Regions from separate parts of the Streptomyces similanensis genome, predicted to be linked through region 1. Evidence: riboswitches for the same ligand, from Rfam matches in the RefSeq annotation. Region 1 holds a riboswitch; the other holds the start of a gene.
What was found. A riboswitch is a leader RNA that binds a small molecule or an ion and turns the genes downstream of it on or off. The one in region 1 is predicted to bind glycine.

Region 1 (14,262 bases):
GCGCAGCAGCTCGTCGCCGGTGCGGAAGGGGTACTTCAGGACCGTGTCGTCGAGCTTGATCCGGTCGGCGCCCACCGCGTCCTCGTCCACGACGAAGCCGCCGCCGACCGAGTAGTACGTCTTGGCCAGCAGCTCGGCGCCCGAGGCGTCGTACGCCCACAGGGTCATGCCGTTGGCGTGGTAGGGCAGCGCCTTGCGGCGGTGCAGGACCAGGTCGTCGTCGAAGGAGAAGGCGATCTCGTGCTCGCCGAGAACGTTCAGGCGGCCGGCGGACTTGATCTTCTCCACGCGCGCGTCGGCCGTCTCCACGTCCACCGTGCGCGGCGAGTCGCCCTCCAGGCCGAGCAGCACCGCCTTCGGGGTGCCGTGGCCGTGGCCGGTCGCGCCGAGGGAGCCGTACAGCTCCGCGCGCAGCGAGGCGGTCGCCTCCAGCAGGCCCTCGCCGCGCAGCCGGCGGGCGAACATGCGGGCCGCGCGCATCGGGCCGACCGTGTGGGAGCTGGACGGGCCGATGCCGATCGAGAACAGGTCGAAGACCGAGATGGCCACGGGGACTCCTCTAGACGGGGGTGATGCGAGGGGGACGGGGACACCGCGCGGGCGCCGGGATCGCCGGCGCCGCGCGGTGCCTCCGGGCGGCTTACTTGTTCAGACCCGGGTAGAGCGGGTGCTTGTCGGCCAGGGCGGTCACCCGGGCCTTGAGCGCGTCGGCGTCGTAGGACGGCTTCAGCGCCTCGGCGATCACGTCCGCGACCTCGGCGAAGTCCTCGGCCGTGAAGCCGCGGGTGGCCAGGGCCGGGGTGCCGATCCGAAGGCCGGAGGTGACCATCGGGGGACGCGGGTCGTTCGGGACGGCGTTGCGGTTGACCGTGATCCCGACCTCGTGGAGGCGGTCCTCGGCCTGCCGGCCGTCCAGCTCCGAGTCGCGCAGGTCCACCAGGACCAGGTGCACGTCGGTGCCGCCGGTCAGCACGTCCACGCCCACCGCGCGGGCGTCGTCCCGCACCAGGCGCTCGGCCAGGATGCGGGCGCCCTCCAGGGTACGCCGCTGGCGCTCCTTGAAGTCGTCGGAGGCGGCCACCTTGAAGGCCACCGCCTTCGCGGCGACCACGTGCTCCAGCGGACCGCCCTGCTGACCGGGGAAGACCGCGGAGTTGATCTTCTTGGCGAGCTCCTGGGTGGACAGGATCACACCGCCGCGCGGGCCGCCGAGGGTCTTGTGCGTGGTGGTGGTGACCACGTGGGCGTGCGGCACCGGGTTGGGGTGCAGGCCCGCCGCGACCAGACCGGCGAAGTGCGCCATGTCGACCATCAGGTACGCGCCGACCTCGTCCGCGATGCGGCGGAACTCGGCGAAGTCCAGCTGCCGCGGGTAGGCGGACCAGCCGGCCACGATCAGCTTCGGCCTGGACTGCTTGGCCAGCTTCTCCACCTCGGCCATGTCGACCAGGCCGTCCTCGCCGACGTGGTAGGCGACCACGTCGTAGAGCTTGCCGGAGAAGTTGATCTTCATGCCGTGGGTCAGGTGGCCGCCGTGCGCCAGGTTCAGGCCCATGATCGTGTCACCGGGCTTGAGCAGCGCGAACATCGCGGCGGCGTTCGCCTGGGCGCCGGAGTGCGGCTGCACGTTGGCGTGCTCGGCGCCGAACAGCTCCTTGACCCGGTCGATCGCGATCTGCTCGATCACGTCGACGTGCTCGCAGCCGCCGTAGTAGCGGCGGCCCGGGTAGCCCTCGGCGTACTTGTTGGTGAGGACCGAGCCCTGCGCCTCCATGACCGCGACCGGGGCGAAGTTCTCCGAGGCGATCATCTCCAGCGTGGACTGCTGGCGGTGCAGCTCGGCGTCGACCGCGGCGGCCACGTCCGGGTCCAGCTCGTGCAGGGGCGTGTTGAGGACAGTCATCGCGTCCGCTCCTCAGCCGGCGTTCTGGGCGGCGTACTCGTCGGCGCTCATCAGGTCGGCCGGCTCCTCGGTGAGGCGCACCCTGAACAGCCAGCCGTCCTCGAAGGGCGCGGAGTTCACCAGCGACGGGTCGTCCACCACGTCCTGGTTGATCTCCGTGACCTCACCGGCGACCGGGGAGTACAGGTCGGACACCGACTTGGTCGACTCCAGCTCGCCGCAGGTCTCGCCCGCGGCCACCGTGGAGCCGACCTCCGGGAGCTGGGCGAAGACGACGTCGCCGAGCGCGTTGGCCGCGAACTCGGTGATGCCGACCGTCGCGACGCCGTCCCGGGCGGGCGACAGCCACTCGTGTTCCTTGCTGTAACGCAGCTGCTGGGGGTTGCTCATGGCCTGAATTCTCCTGTACGCGGGAGGGTGCTGGTGAAGGGAGGGGGACTGCGGAAGGCGCGCGTGAACAGGGGCGATGCGCCCCGGGCCACGGCGGTCGGTTACGACAGTGTCACTTCTGCCGCTTGTAGAACGGCAGGGCCACGACCTCGTACGGCTCGTGACTGCCCCGGATGTCCACGCCGACACCCTCGGCGCCGGGCGCGGCGTGCGCGGCGTCGACGTACGCCATGGCGATCGGCTTGCCCAGGGTGGGGGAGGGGGCGCCGGAGGTGACCTCGCCGACCACCTCGCCGCCGGCCACCACCTGGTAGCCCGCGCGCGGGACGCGGCGGCCCTCGGCGATGAGGCCGACCAGCGTCCGCGGCGGGTTCTGCGCGGCGCGCTCGGCGGCCCGCTCCAGGGCCTCGCGGCCGACGAAGTCGCCCTCCTTGTCGAACTTGACCACCCGGCCGAGCCCCGCGTCGAACGGGGTCAGCGACGTCGTCAGCTCGTGCCCGTACAGCGGCATGCCCGCCTCCAGGCGCAGCGTGTCGCGGCAGGACAGACCGCACGGGATCAGCCCGGCCTCCGCGCCGGCCTCGGTCAGCGCCTGCCACAGCTTCTCGGCGTCGGCCGGGTCGACGAACAGCTCGAAGCCGTCCTCGCCGGTGTAGCCGGTGCGGGCGATCAGCGCGGAGACGCCGGCCACCGTGCCGGGCAGGCCGGCGTAGTACTTCAGGCCGTCCAGGTCGGCGTCGGTCAGCGACTGGAGGATGCCGGGGGAGGCGGGGCCCTGCACGGCGATGAGCGCGTACGCGTCGCGGTCGTCGCGGACCTCGGCGTCGAAGCCGGCCGCCCGCTCGGTCAGCGCGTCCAGCACCACCTGCGCGTTGGAGGCGTTGGCGACGACCAGGTACTCCGTCTCGGCCAGCCGGTAGACGATCAGATCGTCCAGGATGCCGCCGTCGGCGCGGCAGATCATCGTGTAGCGGGCGCGGCCCACGCCGACGGAGGCGATGTTGCCGACCAGGGCGAAGTTCAGCAGGGCGGCGGCATCGGGCCCGGTGACCGCGATCTCGCCCATGTGGGAGAGGTCGAACAGACCGGCCCGGGTGCGCACCGCGAGGTGCTCGTCGCGCTCGGAGCCGTAGCGCAGCGGCATGTCCCAGCCGGCGAAGTCGGTCATCGTCGCCCCGAGCGAGCGGTGCAGCGCGTCGAGCGCGGTACGGCGCGGCGGACGGGAGGCGGAACTGCTCATCGGTCGGTCTCCAAGGCGATGGGGTCTCCCACGCGCCGGCGCGTGCCGGCGTACGGGAGGACGAGGACAGGACTCGTGTCCTCCCCATCTGTCATCGGAACCTGAGAGGTTCGCCATGACCGCCGTCGCACGGACGGGTCACGGCTTGCACCTTGGGTGGAGCCACTGCGGCAGCGGCCCGCTTTTCAGATGTGCCTCGCCCGCGCGGTAACGGGGCCTGAGAGATTCAAGGGAGGGACTTGCTCCTTCGGCGCCCCGGACAGACGTGCTGCCGGGGACTCTCCCGCGCGGATTCAAGCGGCCGGTATGCAGTTGGCGCGCCCATCATTGCACGGCTCGCCGCCGCCCGGCAGGGCCGCATCCGTAACCGGCCTGTGGCAGAACGCGCACGGGAACGCGGGCAGAAGCGCATTACGTTCTTTTTACCGGGGGTAGGTGAACCCCATCACCAGGGGAGGACGATGACGGTGAACAGACCCGTGCCGGCGTACGCCACGACCCACGCCCCCGCGCTGCCCGCCCAGCGGACCGGCCGCACCCGCGCGGCCGCCGGGCCGGCCCCCGCGCCCGTCGTCCGCGACCTGCGCGAGCGCTCCGGCCGCGGCCCGCGCGCGCTGCTCTTCGGCCCCCGCGACCTGGTCGTCGTCACCGGCCTGCCCGGCGGCGGCAAGTCGACCCTGATGCGGCGCGCGGCCGACGGCGTCCGCATCGACTCCCAGGACGCCCGCGACCGCTTCGCCGCCCGGCTGCCCCGCCGCCTGCCCTACGCCCTCTACCGCCCCCTGGTCCGCCTCGCCCACTACGCCGCCCTGCGCCGCGCCCTGCGCACCGGCGCACCGGTCGTGGTGCACGACTGCGGCACCCGGACCTGGGTCCGCTCCTGGCTGGCCCGCGCCGCCCGCCGCCGCGGCGGCGCCCTGCACCTCCTGCTGCTCGACGTCACCCCCGACGCCGCCCTGCGGGGCCAGCGGCGGCGCGGCCGCGGCGTCTCCCGGCACGCCTTCGCCCGCCACCGCCGCTCGGCCGCCCGGCTGCTGCGCGCCGTGGAGGGCGGCGAGGTGCCCGCCGGCTGCGGCTCCGCGGTCCTGCTGGACCGCGCGGCCGCCGCCGCCCTGCACCGGATCGGGTTCACCGGCGAGGACGCGGACGGCACCCGTTAGCCTTTCGGTCACATCAGTGGTTCCCAGCAGGCGGTAGGCAGATGGACTTCCCGGCGGACTTCTCCGCGGACCTTCCGGGGGATTTCCCGGTACCGACACACCCCCAGCCGCACGGCGGCTGGCCCGGCAACGAACTGGAGGAAGTGCTCTCGGCCTCCCTCGGCGTGCCGACGGCCGGCGCCCGCGTCGTCGAGGTGCTCGGCCGCAGCTTCCTGTGGGTGCCGCTGCCCGGCGGCGGCGGCCCGCACAGCGGCCCCCTCGACCTGCCCGCCCTGGAGATCGACGGCCAGGCCTACGTGCCCGTCTTCAGCTCCGAGGAGCAGCTGCGCCGGGCCGCCGGCCCGCACATGGCGTACACCATCGCGCCCGCCGTCGAGTTCGCCCGCGGGCTGCCCCCGCAGATCGGCCTCGCGCTCAACCCGGACGGCGTCGTCGGCCTCCCGCTGCCGCCGCAGGCGGTGGCCGAACTGTGCCGCTCCGGCCGCAGCGCGCTGGACGGCCCGGCGAGCGGCGGCCGGGTCCGCCTGTTCGAACCGGACTGGCAGGACGACCCGGTGGACTTCCTGGCCGCCGCCTCGGCCGAGTTCGCCGGGACGGGCGTCGTCGTCTCCGCCCGGCGCTGCCTGGCGGCCGTCGAGACCGCCGACCCGGTCATGTTCATAGGCGTCGAACTGGCCCAGTGGGAGGGCGACCTGCGCGTCCGCCCGCTGGACGCCCTGGGCCGGGCCCTGGCCGCGGCCCCGGTCGCCTGGCCGGTGAACCTGGTCCTCATGGACGTGGCCGACGACCCGGTCATCACCTGGCTCCGGGACAACGTCCGCCCCTTCTACCAGTACGGGCACTGAAGTCACGGCAGCGACCGAGCCGGTAGGCGGCCTTAAGCTAGTCGCACAGCTCGGTGAGGAGTTACACGAAGGGGCGGTAAAAGGTGAGCGCCAGCGCGAGCGGCACCGCGGCCGGGCACGTGGAGCAGATGCTGCGCCAGGTGACCCCCGGCCGCTACGACGCCTACGAGTCGCTCCTGCACGCGCTCGCGACCCCCGCCACCGGCCAGATCTGGATGCTGCTGTGGCACGGCCAGGCCGGCGCCCCGGACGCCCAGTACGGCCGCATGGAGGTCGACGGCCACGGCTACGCGCCCTGCGTCACCTCCGCCCAGGAGCTCTCCGCGAGCGGCTGGATGCGGTCCTACGAGGTGGTGGACGCCCTCGACGTCGCCCGCACCCTCTACCCCGACCGCTACGGCCTGTGGCTCAACCCGCACGCGCCGGGCGGCGGCGTCGGCGTGCCCTGGCTGGACCTGCGCCGGATCGCGGCCGGCCTGGACCGCCAGCCGGCCGGGCCGCTCAGACTGTCCGAACCGGCGATCGAGATCCCGCAGTTCTACGCCCTGCTCACCCAGAACGCCCACCGCACCCCGGCGCTGCGCTCGCTGCGCCGGGCCTGGGTGCAGCCCGCCTTCGGGGCGCCCTACCTCGCCATCGGCCTGGACGTGTACGACACCTCGCCGCCGGCCGTGGACTCGGTGCGGGCGATGATGCAGCGCTCCATCGGCGCCGTCCCGGACGGGCTGCCGGTGTCGACGGTGGCGATGTCCGACGAGTTCGACCCGGTCGCGATGTGGCTGCGCGCCAACTCCCGCCCGTTCTACGACCGCGACGCCCACGCCCTGCCCGCCCCGGGGCCGACCGGCGGCTACGGTTACCCGCCGGTCGGCGGCGCTTACTGAACGGAGCGGCCCGGTGTGGCCGCTTTCCGGTTTGCGCACAGGATCTCCGCAGGGTCCCCTCTTCTGCGCGCGTAGATTGTCGGCGATTGGCCCCGAAGAGCGCAGGATCGCCGTTGTGTCCCAACTGTTCAGTGTTCGAGGGGCGTTACCCGCTGTTCGGATAACGGAATCCCCCGGACTGCATCACGGTTGCGCATACATTCGCCGTCCCCTCTGGCGGGTGATCGCGACCACGCTGAAGACTCGCGAGTCAGACACGAGGTCGACGACCCGTGTTCAAACGCAAGTTGACGTAACAGCCGGGTCACAGTGGCCGCTCCACCCGCGGACCGAGCCCGGCAGCCACGTACCAAACGCCGCGCACAGCGGCAGGGCGCAAGCCGGTCACCACCGGCGAGAGGGGTCGGGTCACAGTGACCGCACCGATCGAGACCACCGGGGCGGCAGCCGAGGCGCAGCCGGAGGCTGTGCTCACCGGCGCCGGTGAGGGGCGGATCGAGGGTCGTTCGCTCGGGCAGATCGCCTGGTCGCGGTTCAAGAAGGACAAGGTCGCCGTCGCCGGCGGCGTCATCGTGATCCTGCTGATCCTGCTGGCGGTCGCCTCGCGCCCGCTCCAGGCCCTGTTCGGCCTCGACCCCAACGCCTTCAACCAGGACCTGATCGACCCCAACACCTCGCTGCCGCAGGGCGGCTGGGGCGGCATGAGCATGGACCACCCGCTGGGCGTGGACCCCAAGTTCGGCCGCGACACCGCCACCCGCATCCTCGAAGGCTCCTGGGTCTCCCTGGTGGTCGCCTTCGGCGCGACCATCCTGTCCAACGTGATCGGCGCGATCATGGGCGTCGTCGCCGGCTACTACGGCGGCCGGGTCGACTCGGTCATCAGCCGCCTGATGGACACCTTCCTCGCCTTCCCCCTCCTGCTCTTCGCGATCGCCATTTCCGCCACCCTCCAGGGCGGCGCGTTCGGCCTCAACGGGCTGCCGCTGCACCTGAGCGTGCTCATCTTCGTGATCGGCTTCTTCAACTGGCCCTATCTGGGACGCATCGTCCGGGGCCAGACGCTCGCGCTGCGCGAGCGCGAGTTCGTGGACGCCGCCCGGGGCATGGGCGCCAAGGGGCCGTACATCCTGTTCCGGGAACTGATGCCCAACCTGGTCGGCCCGATCATCGTCTACTCGACGCTGCTCATCCCGACCAACATCCTCTTCGAGGCGTCCCTGAGCTTCCTCGGCGTCGGCATCCAGCCCCCGCAGGCCTCCTGGGGCGGCATGCTCCGCGACGCCGTCCAGTACTACCAGGTGGACCCGGAGTACATGATCGTTCCGGGCCTCGCCATCTTCGTCACCGTCCTCGCGTTCAACCTGCTCGGCGACGGTCTCCGCGACGCTCTCGACCCGCGCAGCCGCTGACGCCTGCTCGCTGAGAGCCCATCAATTTTTCCGATCTATGGAGGGGAAGCAGACCATCATGCGAAGGTCAGCGCTGGCCGCGGTCGCGGCCATCGGCTCCGTCAGCCTGCTACTGGCAGGCTGCAGCAAGGCCGACGACAACAAGGACGGCGGCAAGCCGAAGGCGGCCGGCGCCAACGCGGCGACCAAGGGCGTCGTCAACGCGTCCGACAAGAAGGGTGGCACGGTCACCTACGAGATGTCGGACGTCCCGGACTCCTTCGACCCGGGCAACACGTACTACGCGTACATGTACAACCTGAGCCGGCTGTGGGCGCGTCCGCTGATGACGTTCCAGCCCGGCCCCGGCACCCAGGGCAACACCCTGGTCCCGGACCTCGCCGCGAGCAAGGGCGTCTCCAGCGACGGCGGCAAGACCTGGACGTACAAGCTGCGTGCGGGCCTGAAGTTCCAGGACGGCACCCCGATCACCTCGAAGGACGTCAAGTACGCCGTCGAGCGGTCCAACTTCGCGCGTGACGTGCTCTCGCTCGGTCCGAACTACTTCCAGCAGTACCTGGACGACCCGGACCACTACAAGGGCCCGTACAAGGACAAGAGCGCCAAGGGCCTGTCCTCGATCGCGACGCCCGACGACACCACGATCGTCTTCCACCTGAACCGCGCCTTCCAGGAGTTCGACTACCTCGTCGCCGCTCCGCAGACGGCCCCGGTGCCGCAGGCCAAGGACGACGGCGTCGACTACGTCAAGCACATCGTGTCCTCCGGCTCCTACCAGTTCCAGAGCTACGAGGAGGGCCAGAAGGCCGTCCTGGTGCGCAACAAGAACTGGGACGCGAAGACCGACCCGCTGCGCAAGCAGCTGCCGGACAAGATCGTCATCAACCTGAAGGTCAACGCCGAGACCATCGACCAGGACCTCCAGTCCGGCAAGGCCACGGCGGAGCTGACCGGCATCGGCGTCGGGTCCTCGACCCAGGCTAGCCTGCTCAACTCGGCGGACGGCAAGGCCAGCACCGACAACACCTTCGGCGGCCGGCTCGTCTACGCCGCGCTGAACACCAAGGTGAAGCCGTTCGACAACGTCGCCTGCCGCAAGGCCGTCGAGTACGCCATCGACAAGGTCTCCGTGCAGACCGCGATGGGCGGCCCGGTCCGCGGTGAGATCGCCTCCACCGTCGTGCCGCCGGACATCACCGGCTACGAGAAGGCCGACCAGTACGCGTCCGCGGACAGCAAGGGCGACGTGGCCAAGGCCAAGGACCAGCTCAAGGCCTGCGGTCACACCACGATCAACACCAACATCTCGGCCCGCTCCGACCGCCAGTCGGAGGTCGACGCGGCCACGGCGATCATCAGCTCGCTGAAGAAGGTCGGCATCAACGCGACCCTCAAGCAGTACCCGCAGGGCAAGTACTTCACCGACTACGCGGGTGTGCCGAAGTTCACCGAGAAGCAGAACATCGGCATCATGATGATGCAGTGGGGCGCCGACTGGCCGTCCGGCTACGGCTTCCTCCAGCAGATCCTGAACAGCAAGGCCATCAGCCAGTCCGGCAACACGAACCTGTCGCAGTTCGCGAACAAGGACGTCGACGCCAAGCTGGCCGAAGCGATCGCCAACCCGGACGTGGCCGCGCGCAACAAGCTGTACGCCGAGATCGACAAGACCACCATGGACCAGGCGGTCATCGTCCCGCTGACCTACTTCAAGGTCCTGCTCTACCGCTCGCCCTACGCCACCAACGTGGCCTCGTCGGCGGCCTGGAGCGGTCAGTACGACTACCTCAACATCGGCACCACGAAGAAGTAGCCCCGGAAGGCAGGTGAAGGCATTGGCGCCCGCGGGTTTCGCCACCCGCGGGCGCTGGCGCCGGCCCCCGTGATCTCGTACATCCTCCGCCGGACGTTCGCGGCAGTGATCCTGCTGCTGGTCGTCTCCGCGGTCACCTTCGCCATCTTCTTCCTGCTGCCGCGGCTAGTCGGTCAGACCGCTGACCAGCTGGCGCAGCAGTACATAGGCAAGAGCCCGTCGAAGGCCGACATCCTCGCGGTGAAGCACAACCTCGGACTGGACCAGCCGGTCTACGTCCAGTACTGGCACTTCATCAAGGGGATCGTGGCCGGCGCCGATTACAGCATCGGTCCCACCACGGTGCACTGCGACGCGCCGTGCTTCGGCTACTCCTTCAAGACCCACGAGGCGGTCTGGCCGCAGCTCACCTCGCGCCTTCCGGTGACCCTCTCGCTGGCCGCGGGCGCCGCGGTGCTGTGGCTGCTGTCCGGCGTCACGGTCGGCGTCGTCTCCGCCCTCAAGCCGCGCTCGCTGTTCGACCGCACCTTCATGGGCATCGCGCTCGCCGGTGTCTCGCTGCCCATGTTCTTCACGGGCCAGCTGGCGATCCTGCTCTTCGTCTTCAAGTGGCCGATCTTCGGACGCGACTACGTCCCGTTCACCGACAACCCCCAGCAGTGGGCCAACACCCTCCTGCCGGCCTGGTGTTCGCTCGCGCTGCTGTACTCCGCCGTCTACGCCCGGCTCACCCGCTCGGGCATGCTGGAGACGATGAACGAGGACTTCATCCGCACCGCCCGCGCCAAGGGCCTGCGGGAGCGCAAGGTCGTCGTCCGGCACGGACTGCGGGCCGCCCTCACCCCGATCATCACCGTCTTCGGCATGGACCTCGGCCTGCTGCTCGGCGGCGCCGTGATCACCGAGAGCGTCTTCTCGCTGCCCGGTGTCGGCCAGTACGCGGTGCAGGGCATCACCGACAACGACCTGCCCAAGATCCTCGGCGTGACCCTGCTCGCCGCGGCCTTCGTCGTCATCGCAAATCTCCTGGTGGACCTGCTCTACGCGGCCGCCGACCCGCGGGTGAGGCTCTCGTGACCGAACTCTCCAAGACCGGCGCCGCAGTGAGCGAGCCGGCCGCCCCCGCCGAGAAGAAGTCCCCCGAGGCCTTCCTCGACGTCCGCGACCTCAAGGTGCACTTCCCGACCGACGACGGCCTGGTCAAGTCCGTCGACGGGCTCAGCTTCAAGCTGGAGAAGGGCAAGACCCTCAGCGTGGTCGGCGAGTCCGGCTCCGGCAAGTCGGTCACCTCGCTGGCGATCATGGGCCTGCACCGGCTCGGCGCGCGCGGCAAGAACGTGCGGATGTCCGGCGAGATCTGGCTGGACGGCAAGGAACTGGTCTCCGCCACCCCGGACGAGGTGCGCAAGCTGCGCGGCCGCGAGATGGCGATGATCTTCCAGGACCCGCTGTCCGCGATGCACCCGTACTACACGGTCGGCAACCAGATCGTGGAGGCGTACCGCAACCACCACGACGTCAGCAAGAAGGTCGCCCGCACCCGGGCGATCGAGATGCTGGACCGGGTCGGAATCCCCGAGCCGGCCAAGCGCGCCGCCTCCTACCCGCACGAGTTCTCCGGCGGCATGCGCCAGCGCGCCATGATCGCCATGGCGCTGGTGAACAACCCCGAGCTGCTGATCGCGGACGAGCCGACCACCGCGCTCGACGTGACCGTCCAGGCGCAGATCCTCGACCTGATCCGCGACCTCCAGAAGGAGTTCGGCTCCGCGGTCATCCTCATCACCCACGACCTCGGCGTCGTCGCCGAGATCGCCGACGAGGTGCTGGTGATGTACGGCGGCCGGTGCGTGGAGCGCGGCCCGGTCGACGAGATCTTCGAGCGGCCCCAGCACCCCTACACCTGGGGCCTGCTGGGCTCGATGCCGCGCGTCGACCGCGAGACCTCCGACCGGCTCATCCCGGTCAAGGGCCAGCCGCCGAGCCTCATCAACGTCCCCTCGGGCTGCGCCTTCCATCCGCGCTGCCCCTACGCGGACCTCCCCAAGGGGAACGTCACCCGCACGGTGCGCCCCGAGCTGCAGCAGGTCGACGGCGGCCACTGGTCCGCCTGCCACCTCTCGCCGGAGGACCGTACGCGGATCTGGACCGAAGAGATTGCGCCGAAGCTGTGAGTGAGACGAAGAAGACGGACGCCGCGGCCGAGGCCGCGGAGCCGAAGCGGGCGGCGGACGACGACCGCGAGGTGCTGCTCAAGGTCACCGGCCTGACCAAGCACTTCCCCATCAAGAAGGGCATCCTGCAGCGCCAGGTCGCCGCCGTGAAGGCGGTCGACGGCATCGACTTCGAGGTGCGCAAGGGCGAGACCCTGGGCGTCGTCGGCGAGTCGGGCTGCGGCAAGTCCACGATGGGCCGGGTGGTCACCCGCCTGCAGGACCCGACCGGCGGCACGATCCACTTCGAGGGCCGGGACATCACCCGGCTCAGCGCCGGCCAGATGCGTCCGCTGCGGCGGGACATCCAGATGATCTTCCAGGACCCGTACGGCTCCCTGAACCCGCGCCACACCATCGGCTCGATCGTCTCCGCGCCGTTCCGGCTGCAGAACGTGACGCCCGAGGGCGGGGTGAAGAAGGAGGTCCAGCGGCTGCTGGAGCTGGTGGGCCTGAGCCCCGAGCACTACAACCGCTACCCGCACGAGTTCTCCGGCGGCCAGCGCCAGCGCATCGGCATCGCCCGCGCGCTCGCGCTCAAGCCGAAGCTGGTGGTGGCGGACGAGCCGGTGTCCGCGCTGGACGTGTCGATCCAGGCCCAGGTCGTCAACCTGATGGACGACCTCCAGCAGGAGCTGGGCCTGACGTACGTGATCATCGCGCACGACCTGTCCGTCGTCCGGCACGTCTCGGACCGGATCGCGGTGATGTACCTCGGCAAGATCGTCGAGCTCGCCGACCGCACCTCGCTGTACGAGGCGCCGATGCACCCGTACACCAAGGCCCTGATGTCGGCCGTGCCGGTGCCCGACCCCAAGCGCCGGGGGCAGAAGAGCGAGCGCATCCTGCTCAAGGGCGACGTGCCCTCGCCGATCGCCCCGCCGAGCGGCTGCCGCTTCCACACCCGGTGCTGGAAGGCGACGCAGATCTGCAAGACGACCGAGCCGCAGCTGGTGGAGCTGAAGCCAGGGCAGCGGGTGGCCTGCCACCACCCGGAGAACTTCGCGGACCAGGCCCCGCAGGACACCGTGCTGCTGTCGGCCGCGAAGGAGGCCGCGGAGCTGGTCCCCGAGGAGGCCCTGGCCAAGTCCGCCGAGACGTCGGCGGCGGTGGCCGCGGCGCAGCCGTCGACGGCGGACGAGCCGGCGGCGGCTCCGGCCGCCGAGGTGACGAAGGCCGAGCCGGTGGCGGACGAGTCCGCCGCCGACGCCCCGGCGAAGCCGGCCCAGGCGGACACCCCGGCCGTGACCGGGGCGGACGCGAAGCCGGCGGCGGAGACGGCGGCGGAGACGACCGAGCCGAAGCCGGTCGTCGCTGCCGAGTCCGAGGCCGAGGCCCTGGCGGCCGAGGAGTCGAAGGCGGCCGAGGCCGACGGCGAGACGGAGCCCGCGCCCCTGGCGAAGACTCCGGCCGGGACCGAGGCGGAGGCGAAGCCGGCGGCGGAGAAGACCGAGTCGGCTCCGGCCGGCACGGCCGACGTCGAGGCCAAGTCGACTCCGGCTGCCGCGTCCGACGCCGAGACCCCGGCCGAAGCCGAGCCGAAGCCGGTCGCCGCTGCCGAGCCCGCGACCGACGTCGAGGGCCCGGCCGAGGCCGAGCCGGCGGCAGCCGATGCAGCGGAGCCGGCCCCGGTCGGCAAGGCCGAGCCCGTGTCCGCGACCCCGGCCGCCGAGCCGAAGGCCGAGGCCGCCGAGCCGGTCCCGGCCGTCGCCGAGGCGAAGCCCGCCGCCAAGAAGCGCGCCCCGGCGAAGAAGGCCCCCGCGAAGAGGGCTCCCGCGAAGAAGGCCGCGGCCAAGAAGGCCGCGACCGCTGACGCGGCCCGGGACGGCGACGCGGCCCAAGACGGCGAAGGCGACAGCCGAGCCGACCGCACCGGTCAGGAGTGACCGTCGACTGAGGCATGACAAGTTGGCAAAGTCATGCACATGACCGAACGGGAGAGCGCAGAGTCGTCTCCGTACGTGCGATCCACCGATCGACGCACGCGCGAAGGGATGACCTCATGGCACTCTCCCGTTCGGCACGTCTGGGGGCCGTCGTCACCGCGGCGCTCTCCTTCCTGACCGTCGCCGCCTCCTCCGCCCCCATCCACGGCGCCCCGGGCATCGGCGACCCCTACTTCCCAGACCTGGGCAACGGCGGCTTCGACGCCCGCCACTACGCGCTCGACATCGCCTACGACCCGGCCACCGGCCGCCTCGACGGCCGTACCACCCTCACCGCCCGCGCCACCGACGACCTCGCCTCCTTCGACCTGGACCTCCAGCAGCTCCAGGTCACCGACGTCCGGGTGGACGGCAGACCCGCGCGGTTCACCCGCGACGGCGACGAGGTGCGCGTCACCCCGCGCCGCACGCTGCGCAAGCACCGCGACTTCCAGGTCGCCGTCACCTACGGCGGGG
Region 2 (14,262 bases), on a different contig from region 1:
CCCGGGGCGTCCCGCCCGCGCCCGACACGACCAGGCCCCGCCCGGCACGACATGCCGGGCGGGGCCTGGTGCGTCACGGCGCTCAGTCCTCGTACGCGTCCAGCGGCGGGCAGGAGCAGACCAGGTTCCGGTCGCCGAACGCCTGGTCGATGCGGCGCACCGGCGGCCAGTACTTGTCGGCCGCCGAGACACCGGCCGGGAAGACGGCCTCCTCGCGGCTGTAGGCGTGGTCCCACGCGCCGCCGAGCGCGGCCGCGGTGTGCGGGGCGCCGCGCAGCGGGTTGTCCTGCGCGGGCCACTCGCCCGAGCCGACCTTCTCGATCTCGGCGCGGATCGCGATCATCGTGTCGCAGAAGCGGTCCAGCTCGGCCAGGTCCTCGGACTCGGTCGGCTCGATCATCAGCGTGCCGGCCACCGGGAAGGACATCGTCGGCGCGTGGAAGCCGTAGTCGATCAGCCGCTTGGCCACGTCGTCCACGCTCACGCCGGTCGCCTTGGTCAGCGGGCGCAGGTCGATGATGCACTCGTGCGCGACCAGGTTGCCGGGGCCGGTGTAGAGCACCGGGAAGTGCGGCTCCAGGCGCTTGGCGATGTAGTTGGCGCTCAGCACCGCCACCTGCGTGGCGCGCTTGAGGCCCTCGCCGCCCATCAGCCGCACATAGGCCCAGGAGATCGGCAGGATGCCGGCCGAGCCCCAGGGCGCGGCGGAGATCGGGCCGACGCCGGTCGCCGGTCCGGCCTCCGGCTGGAGCGGGTGGTTGGGCAGGTGCGGCGCGAGGTGGGAGCGGACGGCGACCGGGCCGACGCCGGGACCGCCGCCGCCGTGCGGGATGCAGAACGTCTTGTGCAGGTTCAGGTGCGAGACGTCGCCGCCGAAGTGGCCCGGCTTGGCGAGGCCGACCAGGGCGTTGAGGTTGGCGCCGTCGACGTAGACCTGGCCGCCGGCGTCGTGGACCTGGGCGCAGATGTCGGCGACGTGCTCCTCGAACACACCGTGCGTGGACGGGTAGGTGATCATCAGCACGGCGAGCTGGTCGCGGTGCTGCTCGATCTTCGCCCGCAGGTCCTCGACGTCGATCTCGCCGTCCTCGGCGGTCTTGACGACGACGACCTTCATGCCGGCCATCACGGCGCTGGCGGCGTTGGTGCCGTGCGCGGAGGACGGGATGAGGCAGACGGTGCGCTGCTCGTCGCCGTTGGCGCGGTGGTAGCCGCGCACGGCGAGCAGACCGGCCAGCTCGCCCTGGGAGCCGGCGTTGGGCTGGAGGGAGACCTTGTCGTAGCCGGTGACCTCGGCGAGGCGGTCCTCCAGCTCGTGGATGAGCTGGAGGTAGCCCCGCGCCTGCTCGGCCGGCGCGAAGGGGTGCAGCTGCCCGAACTCGGGCCAGGTGACCGGCTCCATCTCCGTGGTCGCGTTGAGCTTCATGGTGCACGAGCCCAGCGGGATCATGCCGCGGTCGAGCGCGTAGTCGCGGTCGGCGAGCTTGCGCAGGTAGCGCAGCATCGCGGTCTCGGAGCGGTACTGCTGGAAGACCGGGTGGGCGAGGTAGCCGTCGGTGCGCAGCAGGTCCTCGGGCAGCGCCTGAGCGGCGGCGGCGTCCAGGGCGTCGATGTCGCCAGCGACGCCGAAGGCGGTCCAGACGGTGCGCAGGTGGGCGCGGGTGGTGGTCTCGTCGCAGGCGATCGAGACGTGGTCGGCGTCGACCAGGCGCAGGTTGACGCCGCCCTCGCGGGCCGCGGCGACGACCTCGGCGGCCCGGCCCTCGGCCCGGACGGTCAGGGTGTCGAAGAACGCGCCGTGGACGACGTCGGCGCCGCCGGCCCGCAGTCCCTCGGCGAGGACGGCGGCGTAGCGGTGGGTGCGGTCGGCGATGGCCTTCAGGCCGTCCGGGCCGTGGTAGACGGCGTACATGCCGGCCATGACGGCGAGCAGCACCTGCGCGGTGCAGATGTTGCTGGTGGCCTTCTCGCGGCGGATGTGCTGCTCGCGGGTCTGGAGGGCCAGGCGGTAGGCCTTGTTGCCGTCGGCGTCGACGGAGACGCCGACCAGGCGGCCGGGCAGGCTGCGGGCGAACTTCTCGTGCACGGCCATGTAGCCGGCGTGCGGTCCGCCGAAGCCCATCGGCACGCCGAAGCGCTGGGTGGTGCCGACGGCGATGTCCGCGCCCAGCTCGCCGGGCGACCTCAGCAGGGTGAGGGCGAGCAGGTCGGCGGAGACGGTGACCAGGGCCCCCAGCGCGTGCGCCTGGTCGATCACCGGCTTCAGGTCGCGTACGGCGCCCGAGGCGCCCGGGTACTGGAGGAGCACGCCGTTGATCTCGCGCTCGGCGATCTCGGCCGGGATGCCCTCGGCGAGGTCGGCGACGACGATCTCGACGCCGGTCGGCTCGGCACGGGTCTGGATGACGGCGATGGTCTGCGGCAGCGCGTCCGCGTCGACCAGGAAGAGGCCCTTCTTGTTCTTGCCCATGCGCCGGGACAGGGCCATCGCCTCGGCGGCCGCGGTGCCCTCGTCGAGCAGCGAGGCGCCGGAGGTGGGCAGTCCGGTGAGGTCGGCGACCACGGTCTGGAAGTTGAGCAGCGCCTCCAGGCGGCCCTGCGAGATCTCCGGCTGGTAGGGCGTGTAGGCCGTGTACCAGGCAGGGTTCTCCATGACGTTGCGCAGGATGACCGGCGGCGTGAACGTGCCGTAGTAGCCGAGCCCGATCATGGAGCCGAGGACCTGGTTGCGGTCGGCGAGGGAACGCAGCTCGGCCAGCACCTCGGCCTCGGTGCGCGCGCCCGGCAGGTCGAGCGCGTCGGCGTTCTTGATCACATCGGGCACGGCGGCGGCGGTCAGCTCGTCGAGCGAGCCGTAGCCGACCTGCGCGAGCATCTTGGCCTGGGCCTCGTGGTCGGGGCCGATGTGACGCTGCTCGAAGGGGATGCCCTGTTCGAGCTCGGAGAGCGGGATGCGCTGGGCGGTCATTGCGGAGGCCTCCTGGTCTGACGCGACCTTCGAGGGACACCACGGCGTGGGTGCCCCGACGGCCTCCCCCTCTGTCATCTCAACCTGAGAGCTTCACCGGGGCCGCCTGGACGGCGCCCGGCTTTCACCGTCGGTGAGAGCGGGAGCCGTCGACACCCGCTCTGCTTTCCAGAGTGACCTCGTCCGTGCGGTACGTGGGCCTGAGAGATTCCGGGGAGGATTTGCTCCTTCGGCGCCTCCGGTGTTCGCCGGAGGACTCTCCCGCACGGGGTCAGCAGCCGCTGCCAGGGTACCAGCGGGGCGGGCGCACAGGTCTTCGAGTGGCCGCCTGGGCGAATGTGCTCTTTCGTAGTGCTTACGGATGAGTTGCGACCATGTGGAGGGACCGTGCTGACCGAGATCGATCCGCGCAACCTGATCGGCCGCAAGGCGTTCGACCGCAACGGCGACAAGATCGGCACGGTGGACGAGGTCTACCTCGACGACGCCACCGGTGTGCCGGAGTGGGCCGCCATACGCACCGGGCTGTTCTCCCGGGACGCCTTCGTCCCCCTGGAGCCCAGTGAACTGGTCGACGGCGCGCTGCGCGTCCCCTTCGACCGGGCACTGATCAAGGACGCCCCCGATTTCGGCGTCGGCCGCCATCTCTCCCCCGAGCAGGAACTGCAGCTCTACCACCACTACGGCCTCGACGTGGCCCCCGCTCCCGCGCTCCCCGACCACGACTTCGGCAGACTCGCGGGTTCGGGCACCGAGGAGGTCTGACCCGAGCAGGCAGGAGGAGGCACGAGCAGGCACGAGCAGGTCCCTCCCTCTCGCGCACCGGGCCGCGCCGGGCACCGCCGACTCACCCACCCCCGCCCGCCGCAGCCCGCTCCCTCCCCCTCCTCACCCCTCCTCAAGCGTCCCAGCCACCCGCAGCCGTCCGCAGCCGCCACCGGTCGCCGCCTCGGCGCCGCCGACTCACCCACCGGATTCACCCCGCGCCACCGAGGCAGGCGGCCTCGGCCCCCGCACCCGCGAGCCACCGGGAGGCAGCCTCGCCACACCCACCGATCCGGCACCCCCGCCCACCGCGCGGCGGTCACCGGACACGGCGGACGCGACCCACCGACCCCACCCCTCACAGCGCGGGGTCGACACCGCCCACCGCGCAGGCCGCACCCTCCGCCCCCTCCGCCCCGTTCTGTCTTCGCCGCACCAGCGGCAGCGGGTCGGCCGGCTCCAGGTCCGGGTCGTCGACGCGGAACGTCCGCACCCGGCCCGGCTCCGACAGGGGCGTCTCGAAGCGCACGGTGACCCGGCCCACGCCGCTGCCCTGCACCCAGCCGTGCCCGTGTTCGGCGTGCCGCACGTCGTGGCCCGAGGGCCAGCGCCGCTCGGCCGGCGCGGCCTGCTCCTCGTCGGGCTCCTCCGCCGGTTCCTCGGCGAGGCTCTCCGCGCGGGCGCCGGCGGCCTGCGCGAACAGGTCCTCCTGGGTGTAGTCGGCCAGCCCGGTCACGCCCACGCCCAGCAGCCGGACCCCGCCCGTGGTGTCCACGGACTCCAGCAGCCGGGCCGCGGCCTCCCGCACCACCGCCGGGTCGTCGGTGGGGCCGCGCAGCGTCTCGGACCGGGTCAGCGTGGAGAAGTCGTACCGCCGCACCTTCAGCACGATGGTCCGCCCGGACAGACCGGAAGCCCGCAGCCGCCGCACGCACCGGTCGGCGAGCCGCCGCACCTCGAGACCGACCCGCAGCCGGTCGTGGATGTCGACGTCGTAGGTGTCCTCCACCGACACCGACTTGGCCTCGCGTTCGGCGACCACCGGCCGCTCGTCGTGAGCCAGCGCCATGGCGTGCAGCGCCTGCCCGTGCGCCTTGCCCAGCAGTCGTACCAGCTCACCCTCGCCCGCCTCGGCGATTTCGCCCACGGTGTGAATGCCGGCCCGCCGCAGATGGTCGCCGGTCGCCGGACCCACACCCGGCAGGGTCCGCACCGGCATGGGCTCGAGCAGGGACCGCTCGGTGCCGGGCTCGATGAGGACGAGGCCGTCGGGCTTGGCCTGCTCGGAGGCGATCTTCGCGAGCATCTTGCAGGCAGCCAGCCCGACCGAACCCGTCAGACCGGTGACGGCCAGGATGTCGGCGCGCAGCCCCTCCCCCACCAGCCGGGCCGAGTCCGCGTCCCCGGCCGCTCCCCCGGCCTCCAGGTCCACGAACGCCTCGTCCAGGCTGAGCGGCTCCACCAGCGGCGACAGGGAGCGCAGCAGCCCCATCACCTGCTCGCTGATGGAACGGTAGAAGGCGAACCGGGGCACCAGGCAGGCGGCGTTGGGCGCGAGCCGCCGCGCCTGCGCCATGGGCATCGCCGAATGGACGCCGAAGACCCGCGCCTCGTACGACGCGGTGGCGACCACCCCGCGCGGTCCCAGGCCGCCCACGATCACGGCCTTCCCGCGCAGGCTCGGCTTGGACGCCTGCTCCGCCGAGGCGAAGAAGGCGTCCATGTCGAGGTGCAGGATCGTGGGCGCGGTTCTCACATCTACGATGCTGCACCACACCACTGACAACGCCCCCGCGCCGAGTGCCGGCACGGGGACGGGACGGGCGCGCAGCCCGGGGCAGGGCGCGGCCCCGGTGTGGTCGAACCGGTGTGGTCAGACCGCCCGGTTGCGCCGCCGGGCCAGTTCGTCGCCCGGGTTGTGGCCGATCAGGGTCTCCCCCGTGTCGACGCGCTCGCCGTGCAGTTGGGACAGCGCGCTCTCGACGTCGCGCCACACCACGCCCACGGCGATGCCGAAGACGCCCTGGCCGCCCTGGAGCAGCTCGTGCACCTCGTCCGGCGAGCCGCACTCGTACACCGTGGCGCCGTCGCTCATCAGCGTCATGCGCTCCAGGTCCTGAAAGCCGCGCTCCCGCAGGTGCTGCACCGTGGTACGGATGTTCTGCAACGACACACCGGTGTCCAGGAACCGCTTGACGATCTTCAGCACGACGACGTCGCGGAAGCTGTACAGCCGCTGGGTGCCGGAGCCGTGCGCGGGCCGCACGCTCGGCTCGACCAGGCCGGTGCGCGCCCAGTAGTCCAGTTGCCGATAGGTGATGCCGGCGGCTGCGCAGGCCGTCGGACCCCGGTAGCCGATCTCCTCGGTCACCATGGACGCCGCCCCTTTGCTGCTGGGCACGGCCGCCGGCCACTGCGGGGCGTGGTCGGCCGTGCCGGCGTGATGGGGGTATCCGCTGCTGGAGCGGAGCCGAGAGCTTGGGGAAGGGTACGGAACGCCTCCGCCGACACCGCGCCCGGGGATGTCCCCAGCCGTACCGTCGCCGCTGCTTCTCACGCCGACCTCCGTCCTTGACCTGCCTCCTCGACGGTAGGCAGTCACCAGGGGTGCGTCAACGATCGCCACACTCGGCACGCCGAGTGATAATCACCCTAAGAGTGGTTTCCCGTGCCCTACCGCGGGGAAAGGCTAGCCGAATGTCCTCGCGGGCTCTCTGCGCGCGACCCTCGGCGGCCGACGGCGGGTGCCGGCGTGTCACTGGCTGCTGCTGCCGAAGTCCTCCGGCGAGATCTGGTCGAGGAACTCGCGGAACTTCTCCACCTCGTCCTCCTGTTCGTCCGGGATCGCGATCCCCGCGTCGTCCAGCACCGTGTCACTGCCGTAGATCGGCGTACCGGTGCGCAGCGCCAGCGCTATGGCGTCGGACGGACGGGCGCTCACCTCGACGCCGCTGGCGAAGACCAGCTCGGCGTAGAAGACGCCCTCACGCAGGTCCGTGATGCGCACTTCGGTGAGCTCCTGGCCGACGGCCTCCAGCACGTCCTTGAACAGGTCGTGGGTCAGCGGCCGCGCGGGAGCCATGCCCTGCTGGGCGAAGGCGATGGCCGTCGCCTCCCCCGGTCCGATCCAGATGGGGAGGTAACGGTCGCCTCCCACTTCACGCAGGAGCACGATCGGCTGGTTGGAGGGCATCTCGACCCGGACACCTACGACATCGAGCTCGTTCACACAGCAACCCTAGGCCGTGCCCGGGACGTTTGGGTAGTCGGGCCGGGATCGGGCGGTCGATCAGCGGGCCGATCCGGCCTCGCCGCGCGCCGCTCCGGCCGGCGCCGGGGTCCGCTCGCGGCGGCCGCGCGGGCCGCCCGCTCAGGGCAGCCGCACCCCGAGGGCGGTCTGCACCAGCGCCGAGTGCAGCCTGACCGTGAGCGCCGCCAGCTCCCTGGTGCGGTCCTCCGCGTGCGCCCTGGTCTGCGGGTTGCGATGGCGCCTGAGCGGGGCCACCACCTGGTCGACGAGGCCCGCCTCCCGGTCGGCCGCCGCCTTCATCGCCCGCAGGTGCCGGGGCCCGATCCCGAACTCGCCGAGCGCGCGGACCAGGGAGGCCACGGTCACCGCCTCGGCGTCGTAGACCCCGTCCTCCAACGGAGTGAGCAGCCCGTACGACTCCCACTCCGCGAGTTCGGCCTCGTCCATCTCCGCGGCGGCCAGCAGGTCGGCACGACCGATCCGGGCCGCCGTGGGCTCGGACTCCCCAGCGGAGGCCGGCGCCGGCTCGCCGTCGCGCTGCCTGCCGAGCACCGGCAGCCGCACGGCCTCACCGCGCTCCACCGCCTCCAGGTACTCGCGGATGACCTTCAGCGGCAGGTAGTGGTCGCGCTGCATCCGCAGCACCCTGGCCAGGCGCTCGAGATCGTCCCCGCTGAACTTCCGGTACCCCGACGGGGTGCGCCGCGGCTCGACGAGCCCCTCCGCCTCCAGGAAGCGGATCTTGGAGATGGTGACCTCGGGGAACTCGTCGCGCAGCGCGTTCAGCACCGCGCCGATGCTCATCAGCCCACTGTCCGTCGCGGCGGCCCCGTGACCGGAGCCGCCGCTCGGTGTTCGAAGCATGGACCTTCCCTGGGGGTTCCTCCGGACGGCGCCCGGAGGAGGGTCAGTAGCCCTGCCGGCTCGCGTAGAACACCAGCCGGTACTTGCCGATCTGCACCTCGTCGCCGTTGGCCAGCGCGACCTGGTCGATCCGCTCCCGGTTGACGTAGGTGCCGTTCAGGCTGCCGACGTCGGCCACCGTGAACGAGCCGTCCGGACCGCGGCGGAACTCCACGTGCCGGCGCGAGACCGTCACGTCGTCCAGGAAGATGTCGCTCTGCGGATGACGCCCGGCCGTGGTCAGCTCACCGTCCAGCAGGAAGCGGCTGCCCGAGTTCGGGCCACGGCGCACCACCAGGAGGGCCGAGCCGAGCGGCAGCGCGTCCACGGCCGCCTGCGCCTCCGGGGAGAGCATCGGCGTCTGGCCGGTGGCCTCCGCGTCGTACGCCTCCAGGCCGGAGATGGAGATCGTGGACGTCGTCTCCGAGGCCCGCTCGGGCACCGCGCCCGGACGCAGCGGCGCACCGCAGTTGGAGCAGAACCGGCTGTTCTCGCCGTTGCGGTTGCCGCACCTCGTACAGACCAGGGCCGACATGGACGGATCCTCCTGCCGCGGCTGCCCCGCCGGGGCCTGGGACCCGTACGGGCCGGAACCGTACCCGCCGCCCGCACCCGGGGCCGACGGTTGGCCGAAACCTATGCCGCCGGCCTGGGCGGGGTCAACGGACGGCGCGCCGTGACCGCCGGAGACGTCACCCCCCTGACCGGCTACCTGGTCCCGGAACAGCGGGCGCCGGCCCTCCGCGTCGGGCTGTGCGCGATGGCGGGCGGTGGCGTTTTCGTTGCCCTCTCGCGCGCTCTTGCCGAACAATTTCGCAAACAACTTCACGGGCGATTCCCCTTGACCGAAACAGACCCGCCCGTGGGGCAGGACGAACCCTGACTGCGTACACCGGTCGACCCGGACATCCTCACAACGTCCGTATCCACCAGACAGTTTCCACCACGCACCACCCAATCGGTGCGCCGACCCCCCGCAACCTCATGCCCCTGCCGGACGGACGCCATGCACCCCCGGTTCACTGGGAGGACGACCGAGCGTAGTCAGGCTGCTTCGCCGCCCGCAAGGCGTCCACAACGATCTTGTCCGACCTGTCCACGGTAACGGTGGCCTGCTCCTTCTCGAAGGTCTGCACCACGCCTCCAGGGATGTTGAGCGCCGGTTCGAGGTCCTGCGGCTTGCCGATGACCTGGAAACGATACGGGGCGTTGATCTTGTTCCCGTCGACCTCCACGCTCTTGCCGGAGTCCGTCAGGTAGGTGCCCGCGACCACCCGTACGCCGTTGACCTGCATCGCCTCGGCGCCGGCGGCGCGCAACTCCTGTATCGCGTCGAGCAGCATGTCCGCCTGGACCGTCCCCTTCGTGTCCTCGATCGTCACCGTGATGCCGGGCCCCTGCGCCGCCACCGTGCCCGCCAGCACGCCGAGTTGCTTCTCCTTCTCGGCGGTCTGCTTGCGGGCCTCCTCGGCCTGGTCGGAGCTGTTCTCCAGCTCCTGGCGCTGCTTGTCCAGACCTTGCTTCTCGTCTTCAAGACGCTGCGTACGGTTGTCCAGTTCATCGAGGATGCGGACAAGATCTTCCTGGCGGGCGCCGCGCAGCGCGCTGTCGCTGTCGCTGTTGGAGGCGACCTGGATCGCGAGGCCGAAGCCGAGACCGAACAGCAGCAGCGCGACGACGAGTTGGGCCCGGGTGAAGCGCGGCGGCCACAGGCCCTTGGCCAGCCGCTGGCGGCCGGTCGGCGCGGGCCCGGCGGACGGCCCCGCGGCGCCCTGCCCGGGCGCGGCGGGCTGCGCGGGCACCTCGGCCGGCAGCTCCTTGCGGAGCCTGTTCTCCGGCAGTTCGTCCTGGTGGGTCATCTCGTTCACGCCCGGAACACATGCCGCCGGATCGCGGCGGCGTTGGAGAAGATGCGGATGCCGAGGACGACCACGACACCGGTGGACAGCTGGGCGCCCACGCCCAACTTGTCGCCCAGGAACACGATCAGCGCGGCGACGACCACGTTCGACAGGAACGACACCACGAAGACCTTGTCGTCGAAGATCCCGTCCAGCATGGCCCGCAGCCCGCCGAACACGGCGTCCAGGGCCGCCACGACGGCGATCGGCAGATAAGGCTCGACGACCGCCGGAACCTCCGGACGGACCAGCAGCCCGGCCACGACTCCCACGACGAGGCCCAGTACGGCGATCACGATGTGCCCTTCTCAGTGCTCGGCTGTGCGGTGCGTACGGTCACACTCGGTGCGGCCGGCAGCCGGAGGTCGCTCTCCGTGGAGATGGCGGTCCGGATGCCGTAGTTGTCCTGGAGGGCGTGCAGATACAGCCCGTCGGGACTGTTCTGGAACCGGGTGCTGAGCCGCGGCCCGTCCCCCACCGCCAGCACCGTGTACGGCGGCACCAGCGGTTTGTTGTCGACCAGTATGGCGTCACCCGCGGCCCGGATCGCCGACAGGGCCGTCAGCCGCTGCCCGTTGACGGAGACCGCCTCGGCGCCGGACTGCCACAGCCCGTTGACGACGCGCTGCATGTCCCGGTCGCGCACCCGGCCGGTGTCGGAGAATCCCGACGTCTCGCGCGGGTTGCCGTTGCCCCCGGTACTGGCGTCCTTGGCGTCGTCCACGACGAGCTTCACCCCGGGGCCGTGCACCTCGGTGGCGCCCGCCAGGGTGCTCACCAGGTCGGCCTGGGGGTTCCCGCCGCTCTGCCGGAGCGCCTGGCGCTGCCGGGCGCTCACCTCGGCGCGCAGCTCGTCGACGTCGCTCTCCAGCTTGTCCGCCGCCGCCGTCTCGCGGTCGATGCGGTCGATCAGCTCCTGGCGCTCCTTGGCGACGACGGGAGCCGCCACCCGCGCCTGGGCCGCCCCCACGGTCACGACGAGAGCCGCCAGCACCAGACCCGCGGCCAGCCCCAGCCGGGCCCTGAGCGGCTTCGGCAGAGCGCCCTGGCCGGCGGCCTTCTTCCGGGCGGCGGCTTCGGCGTAGCCGTCGTCGAGGCTGTGGTCCATGACATTGGTGATCAACGACATGGAGGCGTCCGGACGGAAGGGCCGCGCGGGAGTGCTCCGAATGGGGGGTACCTGCGGCATGCCGCACATCGTCGCACGTCGTGGCCGAGACCTCCCAATGGCCCCACCGACGGGCCGGACAGGTGTCCTCGGGGACACCTGTCCGGTACGCGCGTGTGCGGTGCTCCGCTACCGGCCGGCGCTGTCCACGACCGCCGCCCACTCGTCCAGCAGGGCCTGCGCGGAGGCGTCGTCCGGGCCCTCGGCCCACAGATGGGTGACCGCCTCGGCCGGGTCGGGCAGGACCATCACCCAGCGGCCGTCGGTCTCCACGACCCGCACCCCGTCCGTCGTGTCCACGAAGCGGTCCCCCGCCTCCTCCACGACCCGGCGCATCACGAGACCCTTGACGGCCCACGGAGTGGCCAGGTCCCGCTTGAGGACGTGCGCCCGCGGGATACGGGCGTCGATCTGGCTCAGCGTGAGCTGCGTCCGCGCCACCAGGCCGATGAGCCGCACGAACGCCGCCGTGCCGTCGTAGACGCTGCTGAACTCCGGGACGATGAAGCCGCCCTTGCCGTCACCGCCGAAGATCGTCCCCTCCTCGCCGCCGACCCGCGTCAGGTCGTCGGGGGACGTGGTCGTCCACTCCACCTGGGTGCCGTGGTAGGCGGCCACCTGTTCGGCGATACGGGTGGTGGTCACCGGCAGCGCCACCCGGCCGCTGCGCCGCTCCGCGGCCACCAGGTCGAGCATGACCAGCAGGGCCCGGTCGTCCTCGATGATGCGGCCCTTCTCGTCGACGAGCGACAGCCGCTCGCCCACCGGGTCGAACCGCACACCGAACGCCGCCCCGGAGGACGCGACGATCTCACCGAGGCGGGTGAGGCCCGCCCGGCGCACCTCCACGGTCTCGGTGGGCCGCGACTCGTCCAGACCCGGGTTGATCGTCAGCGAGTCGACGCCGAGCTTGCCCAGCAGGCTGGGCAGCACCAGACCGGAGCTGCCGTTGGAGGCGTCCACGACGACCTTCAGACCCGACTCGGCGATCCCGCTCGTGTCCACGTCCCGCAGCAGCGAACCGGTGTACGAGTCGAAGACGCTGGACGGGAAGTACAGGTCGCCGATCTCGCCCGGGAACGCGCGCCGGTACTCCTGGCGGGCGAAGACGCGGTCCAGCTTGCGCTGGCTGCCCTGCGACAGGTCGGCGCCCTGACTGTCGAAGAACATGATGTCGACGGAGTCCGGCACGCCCGGCGTGGTCCGGATCATGATGCCGCCGGCGCTGCCGCGCGCGGTCTGCTGCCGCGCCACGGGCAGCGGCACGTTCTCCAGGTCCCGTACGTCGATGGCGCTGGCCTGGAGCGCCGAGATGACCGCCCGCTTGAGCGCACGCGCACCACGGGAGTGGTCACGGGCGGTGGTGACGGTGGCGCCCTTCTTCAGCGTCGTGGCGTACGCGCCCGCGAGCCGTACGGCGAGTTCCGGGGTGATCTCCACGTTCAGGACGCCGGAGACCCCGCGGGCGCCGAACAGGTGCGCCTGGCCCCTGGACTCCCAGATCACCGAGGTGTTGACGAACGCGCCGGCCTCGATGGTCTTGAACGGGTAGACGCGGACATTGCCCTGCACGATCGATTCTTCGCCGATGAGGCACTCGTCGCCGATGACCGCGCCGTCCTCGATCCGCGCCGCGCGCATGATGTCGGTGTTCTTCCCGACGACGCAGCCGCGCAGATTGCTGTGCTGCCCGATGTACACGTTGTCGTGGACAACGGCCTTGTGCAGGAAGGCGCCGCTCTTGACGACGACGTTCGATCCGACGACAGTGTGCTCGCGGATCTCGGCGCCGGCCTCCACCTTGGCGTAGTCGCCGATGTAGAGCGGCCCGCGGAGCACCGCGTCCGGGTGGACCTCCGCGCCCTCGGCGACCCAGACCCCCGGGGAGATCTCGAAGCCGTCGATGTCGACGTCCACCTTGCCTTCCAGGACGTCGGCCTGGGCCTTCACATAGCTCTCGTGGGTGCCGACGTCCTCCCAGTAGCCCTCGGCGATGTAGCCGTAGATGGGCTTGCCTTCCTTCATGAGCTGGGGGAAGACGTCGCCGGACCAGTCGACGGGGACGTCGGCCTCGACGTAGTCGAAGACCTCGGGCTCCATCACGTAGATGCCGGTGTTGACGGTGTCCGAGAAGACCTGGCCCCAGGTCGGCTTCTCCAGGAAGCGTTCGACCTTGCCTTCTTCGTCGACGATGGTGATGCCGAATTCCAAGGGGTTGGGCACGCGTGTGAGACACACGGTGACCATCGCGCCCTTTTCCTTGTGGAACCGGATCAGATCGGTGAGGTCGAAGTCGGTCAGGGCATCACCGGAAATGACCAGGAAGGCGTCGTCCTTCAACGCCTCTTCGGCGTTCTTGACGCTTCCGGCGGTACCGAGTGGCTTCTCCTCGTTGGCATAGCTGAGCTCCATGCCGAGCTCTTCACCGTCACCGAAGTAGTTCTTGACCAGCGAGGCCAGGAACTGCACTGTGACGACGGTCTCATTCAGCCCATGCCTTTTGAGCAGCCGCAGAACGTGCTCCATGATCGGCCGGTTGGCCACCGGCAGGAGCGGTTTGGGCATGCTCGAGGTCATAGGGCGAAGGCGTGTGCCTTCGCCTCCGGCCATCACGACGGCCTTCATGTCGGAAGCGTCCTCCTCCAGAGATGACGATCTAGCCGACTTCACCCGTCATGATTGTCCCGCACTTTCGCGCAGCGGGCCATCGGAGCCACTCGGGTGCCGGAATCGGCGGGATCAGTCGGCCATGGCGTCCGCACGGACCAGGCGGCGGACTTGTACCACGTACAGCACTCCTGCCCACCAATAGAGGGTTGTACCCCACCAGGCGAACGCCCATCCGAAAACGGCAGCGAGTGACGCGATCCAACCGCTTCCGTCGCTGAGCAGAAGCAACGGGAAGGCGTACATCAGGTTGAACGTGGCGGCTTTGCCCAGGAAGTTCACCTGGGGCGGCGGGTAGCCGTGCCGGCGCAGGACGGCCACGGCCACCAGGAGCATCAATTCGCGGGCCAGCAGGGCCGCGGTCAGCCAGACCGGCAGGATCTCGCGCCAGGTGAGTCCGACGAGGGTGGAAAGCACGTAGAGGCGGTCGGCCGCGGGGTCGAGCAGCCGGCCGAGGTTGCTGATCTGGTTCCAGCGCCGGGCGAGCTTGCCGTCCAGGTAGTCGCTGACCCCGCTCAGCGCGAGCACCAGCAGGGCCCAGCCGTCGCTCTTGGGGCCGCCGAACTCCGGCCTGAGGATCAGCCACAGGAAGAGGGGCACGCCGACGAGCCGCGCCATGCTGAGGATGTTCGGGATGGTG

Region 2: it holds a riboswitch for glycine, as region 1 does, so the genes downstream of both, gcvP (aminomethyl-transferring glycine dehydrogenase) here and gcvT (glycine cleavage system aminomethyltransferase GcvT) in region 1, are expected to answer to the same signal.

Annotation. Positions count from the first base shown of each region.
Region 1 is NZ_BAABKC010000025.1:17,981-32,242, forward strand. Features, by position in the region: gene ABEB07_RS08930 (L-serine ammonia-lyase) at 1-549, opposite strand, end outside; gene glyA (serine hydroxymethyltransferase) at 641-1,903, opposite strand; gene gcvH (glycine cleavage system protein GcvH) at 1,916-2,293, opposite strand; gene gcvT (glycine cleavage system aminomethyltransferase GcvT) at 2,406-3,533, opposite strand; glycine riboswitch at 3,612-3,728, opposite strand; glycine riboswitch at 3,729-3,829, opposite strand; gene ABEB07_RS08950 (AAA family ATPase) at 3,995-4,693, shown strand; gene ABEB07_RS08955 (enhanced serine sensitivity protein SseB) at 4,735-5,538, shown strand; gene ABEB07_RS08960 (enhanced serine sensitivity protein SseB C-terminal domain-containing protein) at 5,667-6,422, shown strand; gene ABEB07_RS08965 (ABC transporter permease) at 6,836-7,834, shown strand; gene ABEB07_RS08970 (ABC transporter substrate-binding protein) at 7,893-9,647, shown strand; gene ABEB07_RS08975 (ABC transporter permease) at 9,717-10,724, shown strand; gene ABEB07_RS08980 (oligopeptide/dipeptide ABC transporter ATP-binding protein) at 10,721-11,821, shown strand; partial or broken gene ABEB07_RS08985 (ABC transporter ATP-binding protein) at 11,818-13,075, shown strand; gene ABEB07_RS08990 (M1 family metallopeptidase) at 13,863-14,262, shown strand, end outside.
Region 2 is NZ_BAABKC010000126.1:219-14,480, reverse strand. Features, by position in the region: gene gcvP (aminomethyl-transferring glycine dehydrogenase) at 83-2,968, opposite strand; glycine riboswitch at 3,147-3,242, opposite strand; gene ABEB07_RS34295 (PRC-barrel domain-containing protein) at 3,356-3,733, shown strand; gene ABEB07_RS34290 (DNA polymerase IV) at 4,092-5,489, opposite strand; gene ABEB07_RS34285 (MerR family transcriptional regulator) at 5,607-6,290, opposite strand; gene ABEB07_RS34280 (bifunctional nuclease family protein) at 6,489-6,962, opposite strand; gene ftsR (transcriptional regulator FtsR) at 7,104-7,847, opposite strand; gene ABEB07_RS34270 (FHA domain-containing protein) at 7,891-8,844, opposite strand; gene ABEB07_RS34265 (DUF881 domain-containing protein) at 8,906-9,745, opposite strand; gene ABEB07_RS34260 (small basic family protein) at 9,751-10,083, opposite strand; gene ABEB07_RS34255 (DUF881 domain-containing protein) at 10,080-10,976, opposite strand; gene ABEB07_RS34250 (mannose-1-phosphate guanyltransferase) at 11,085-13,580, opposite strand; gene ABEB07_RS34245 (CDP-alcohol phosphatidyltransferase family protein) at 13,695-14,262, opposite strand, start outside.